Regions from separate parts of the Streptomyces collinus genome, predicted to be linked through region 2. Evidence: predicted binding sites of a transcription regulator. Region 2 holds the regulator's gene; the other holds the start of a gene.
What was found. The regulator HrcA, encoded in region 2, represses chaperone genes, less so after heat shock. The targets are predictions, from matches to a motif close to TTNGCACTCNGNNNNNCNGAGTGCNAA.
Positions count from the first base shown of each region.

Region 1: a site for HrcA is predicted at 872-898, ahead of groL (chaperonin GroEL). Genes of this name have one in related genera too.

Region 1 covers NZ_CP133771.1:4,008,440-4,010,836, reverse strand. Annotated here, with positions in the region: gene RFN52_RS18050 (MoaD/ThiS family protein) at 1-42, shown strand, start outside; gene RFN52_RS18045 (cold-shock protein) at 489-692, shown strand; gene groL (chaperonin GroEL) at 1,026-2,397, shown strand, end outside.
Region 2 covers NZ_CP133771.1:2,931,350-2,933,746, forward strand. Annotated here, with positions in the region: gene dnaJ (molecular chaperone DnaJ) at 1-546, opposite strand, end outside; gene hrcA (heat-inducible transcriptional repressor HrcA) at 546-1,562, opposite strand; gene RFN52_RS13260 (MBL fold metallo-hydrolase) at 1,734-2,397, shown strand, end outside.

The DNA.
Region 1 (2,397 bases), 1.1 Mb from region 2:
GGTGCGGGCGTGTCGATCATTCCCGCCGTCGCCGGTGGCTGAACCGGTCGACCGGCCCGATTGTTACCTTCGGTAACGACGATTACCGAGAGTTCATCGAATTGCCCCCTCCGTGAGAGAAGCGGAGGGGGCAATTCTGTGTGGTTGAGCGGGGTACAGTTGGGGAACGCGATACCGATCCCCTGATCGGAACCCTGAATTCCTGCCGCGAGTCCGACAAGATGTAGCCAAAGTGTGCACGTCTTTCGCGGCTTTTGTTCCTTTTGTGTAGCCCGACTTGCCCTGAATTCGGGCGAATTCTCCCCACATTCCGGACCCTGCGCGTCCAGAATTCTCGTCCGATTGACCTGTTGCAGACGGCAGTTGGACAGATACATTCAGCCGCGGTCGACGCGTTCCGGCGCACGCCCCCAACCGTGGGGGGTGAGGTCTGACCCGGATCCGCGAAGTGTGGATCTGTGCAAGGGCCAGTAATAGGGGAGTTAGGCATGGCTCAGGGCACCGTCAAGTGGTTCAACGCGGAGAAGGGGTACGGCTTCATCGCGGTCGACGGTGGTGCGGATGTTTTCGTCCACTACAGCGCGATTCAGATGGACGGCTACCGCACCCTTGAAGAGGGCCAGCGGGTCGAGTTCGAGATCTCGCAGGGCCAGAAGGGACCGCAGGCCGACATGGTTCGCGTCTCTGCCTGAACGCGCACCACGACCAACGCTCAAGCGACCGGTCTTCTCAGAAGGGCCCGTACCCCCCGGGGTGCGGGCCCTTCGGCCTGTTCGCACGCCCTGTCGGGCCGTGTTCGCGGGTGGCTGACGCCCCCGCCCGATCCCCGAGAGGCGCTTGCACTCGCAGGGGCCGAGTGCTAATCATTGCGTTAGCACTCTGAAGGTGAGAGTGACAACGTAAGGACCGGGTCGGTGAGGCCCGCAGGCCAGGTGGGGAAGGAACCACAAGGCAAGCGAGCCGTCCGTCGCGGGCGCGGGCGCGGTCCGAAGTAATCACCCCCAGTCCTGGAGGGACCACTTCACATGGCCAAGATCATCGCGTTCGACGAGGAGGCGCGGCGCGGCCTCGAGCGCGGCATGAACCAGCTCGCGGACGCCGTCAAGGTGACGCTCGGCCCCAAGGGCCGCAACGTCGTCCTCGAGAAGAAGTGGGGCGCGCCCACGATCACCAACGATGGTGTCTCCATCGCCAAGGAGATCGAGCTCGAGGACCCGTACGAGAAGATCGGCGCCGAGCTGGTCAAGGAAGTCGCCAAGAAGACGGACGACGTCGCCGGTGACGGTACGACCACCGCGACCGTTCTCGCCCAGGCCCTGGTCAAGGAGGGTCTGCGCAACGTAGCCGCCGGCGCCAACCCGATGGCCCTCAAGCGCGGTATCGAGCGTGCCGTCGAGGCCGTCTCCGCCGCCCTGCTGGAGCAGGCGAAGGACGTCGAGACCAAGGAGCAGATCGCCTCCACGGCCTCCATCTCCGCCGCCGACACCCAGATCGGCGAGCTCATCGCCGAGGCCATGGACAAGGTCGGCAAGGAAGGCGTCATCACCGTCGAGGAGTCCCAGACCTTCGGTCTGGAGCTGGAGCTCACCGAGGGTATGCGCTTCGACAAGGGCTACATCTCGGCGTACTTCGCCACCGACATGGAGCGTATGGAGGCCGTCCTCGACGACCCGTACATCCTGATCGCGAACTCCAAGATCTCGAACGTCAAGGACCTGCTCCCGCTCCTGGAGAAGGTCATGCAGTCGGGCAAGCCGCTGCTGATCATCGCCGAGGACGTCGAGGGCGAGGCCCTGTCGACCCTGGTCGTCAACAAGATCCGCGGCACCTTCAAGTCCGTCGCCGTCAAGGCCCCGGGCTTCGGCGACCGCCGCAAGGCGATGCTGCAGGACATCGGCATCCTCACCGGCGGCGAGGTGATCTCCGAGGAGGTCGGCCTCAAGCTGGAGAACGCCACGGTCGACCTGCTGGGCAAGGCCCGCAAGGTCGTCATCACCAAGGACGAGACCACCATCGTCGACGGTGCCGGCTCCGCCGACCAGGTCGCCGGCCGGGTCAACCAGATCCGGGCCGAGATCGAGAACAGCGACTCGGACTACGACCGCGAGAAGCTCCAGGAGCGCCTGGCGAAGCTCGCCGGCGGTGTCGCGGTCATCAAGGCCGGTGCCGCCACCGAGGTGGAGCTCAAGGAGCGCAAGCACCGCATCGAGGACGCCGTGCGCAACGCCAAGGCGGCCGTCGAGGAGGGCATCGTCGCCGGTGGTGGCGTGGCCCTGCTCCAGGCCTCCCAGGTCTTCGAGAAGCTGGAGCTCGACGGTGACGAGGCGACCGGCGCCAACGCCGTGAAGCTCGCGCTGGAGGCCCCGCTGAAGCAGATCGCCGTCAACGGTGGTCTCG
Region 2 (2,397 bases):
CGTCATGACCTGGCCCAGGAAGGACCGGGTGACCTGCGAGACCTCACCGCGGCCGCGGCACATGTCACACGTCTGGGCGGAGGTGCCCGGGGCCGCGCCCTCACCGCTACAGGTGTTGCAGACGACGGCCGTGTCGACCTGGATGTCCTTGGTCGTACCGAAGGCGGCCTCGTCGAGTTCGACCTCGATGCGGATCATCGCGTCCTGGCCGCGGCGGGTGCGCGAGCGCGGTCCGCGCTGCGACGCCGTGCCGAAGAACGCGTCCATGATGTCCGAGAAGTTCCCGAAACCGCCGGCTCCGAAGCCGCCCGCGCCGCCGCCTCCGGCCTGCGAGAGCGGGTCGCCGCCGAGGTCGTAGACCTGCTTCTTCTGCGGGTCCGACAGCACCTCGTAAGCGGCGTTGATCTCCTTGAACCGCTCTTGGGTCTTCGGATCGGGGTTGACGTCCGGGTGCAGCTCGCGCGCGAGCCGCCGGAAGGCCTTCTTGATCTCTTCCTGCGACGCGTCGCGGCGCACGCCGAGTACGGCGTAGTAGTCCGTGGCCACTACGACTCCGCCAGGATCTGTCCGACGTACCGTGCCACTGCGCGTACCGCTCCCATCGTTCCCGGGTAGTCCATGCGGGTCGGTCCGACCACGCCGAGCTTGGCGACTGCCTCGCCGCCCGAACCGTAGCCGACCGACACGACGGACGTGGAGTTGAGTCCTTCGTGGGCGTTCTCGTGACCGATCCGTACGGTCACGCCCGGATCCTTCGCCTCGCCGAGCAGCTTGAGGAGCACGACCTGCTCCTCCAGCGCCTCCAGCACCGGCCGGATCGTGAGAGGGAAGTCATGTCCGAAGCGGGTCAGATTGGCGGTGCCGCCGATCATCAGCCGCTCCTCGTTCTCCTCGACGAGCGTCTCCAGAAGTGTGGAGAGCACCGTAGAGACCGTACCCCGGTCCTCGTGCTCGAACGCCTCCGGGAGATCCTCCACCAGACTCGGCACATCCGCGAAACGGCGGTTCGCCACGCAGCTGTTGAGTCGCGCGCGCAGGTCCGCGAGCGAGGCGTCACCGAAGGGCGCCGGGCAGTCGACCACGCGCTGCTCGACCCGCCCGGTGTCCGTGATCAGCACGAGCATGACGCGCGCGGGCGCCAGGGAGAGCAACTCCACATGCCGCACGGTGGACCGGGTCAGCGACGGGTACTGCACGACGGCGACCTGGCGGGTGAGCTGCGCGAGCAGCCGCACCGTGCGCGCCACGACGTCGTCGAGGTCGACGGCACCTTCGAGGAAGTTCTGGATGGCGCGCCGCTCGGGCGCGGTCATCGGCTTGACGCCGGCGAGCTTGTCGACGAACAGCCGGTAGCCCTTGTCGGTGGGGATGCGCCCGGCACTGGTGTGCGGCTGGGCGATGTACCCCTCGTCCTCCAGGGCCGCCATGTCGTTGCGGACGGTGGCCGGGGAGACGCCCAGGCTGTGCCGCTCGGTGAGGGCCTTGGAGCCCACCGGCTCCTCGGTGCCGACGTAGTCCTGGACGATGGCGCGCAGCACCTGAAGCCTGCGTTCACTGAGCATCGCGCACACCTCCAGAAGTCGTCCGCCCGTGGTCCTGCCTGTCGAGCCTGGCACTCTGCGCGTGCGAGTGCCAGCATCCCCCGGCCCAGTGTACGGCGGTGGGGTACACCCCCGGCAAGGCTGGTCGTGCGGCGCCGTGCCCCGAGCGGGGCGCACCGCTAGCGTCGCCGTATGACGGTGACTTGGGAAGACCTCGGATGGGAGCGCGTGGCCGCCGGCGTGGGGCGGTGCCGGCTGCCGGTGTGGGACTGCACGATCGGGCTGGTCGCCGGGGAGGGGGCGGTCCTCATGATCGACGCGGGGTCGAGCCTCGCCGAGGGCGCGAAACTGGGCGCGCAGGCGCGGGCGCTCACCGGTCACCGTGTGACACATCTCGCGCTGACCCATCCGCACTTCGACCATGTCTTCGGCGCCGCGGCGCTCCCGGACACCGAGGTGTTCGGCGCGGTGGGCGTGGACGCGCTGCTGACGCGGGTGCGGGACCGCGAGGAACTGCGTGAGGACGGGGTGCGCCAGGGCCTGGCGGCGCCCACGGCCCAGGAGGCGGCGGAGCGGCTGGTCCCGCCCGGCCACCTGGTCTCCGGCGAGTGGACGCTCGACCTGGGCGGCGGGCGGCAGGTGCTGCTGGCGAACGTCGGCCCGGGGCACACCGCGCACGATCTGGCGGTGCTGGTGCCCGGTGATCCGGAGGTGGTGTTCTGCGGCGATCTGGTCGAGGAGTCCGGCGAGCCGCAGGCGGGCCCCGACGCGGTGCCGTCGCACTGGCCGGCCGCCCTGGACCGGCTGCTCGACCTGGGCGGCGAGGACGCGGTGTACGTGCCCGGTCACGGAGCGG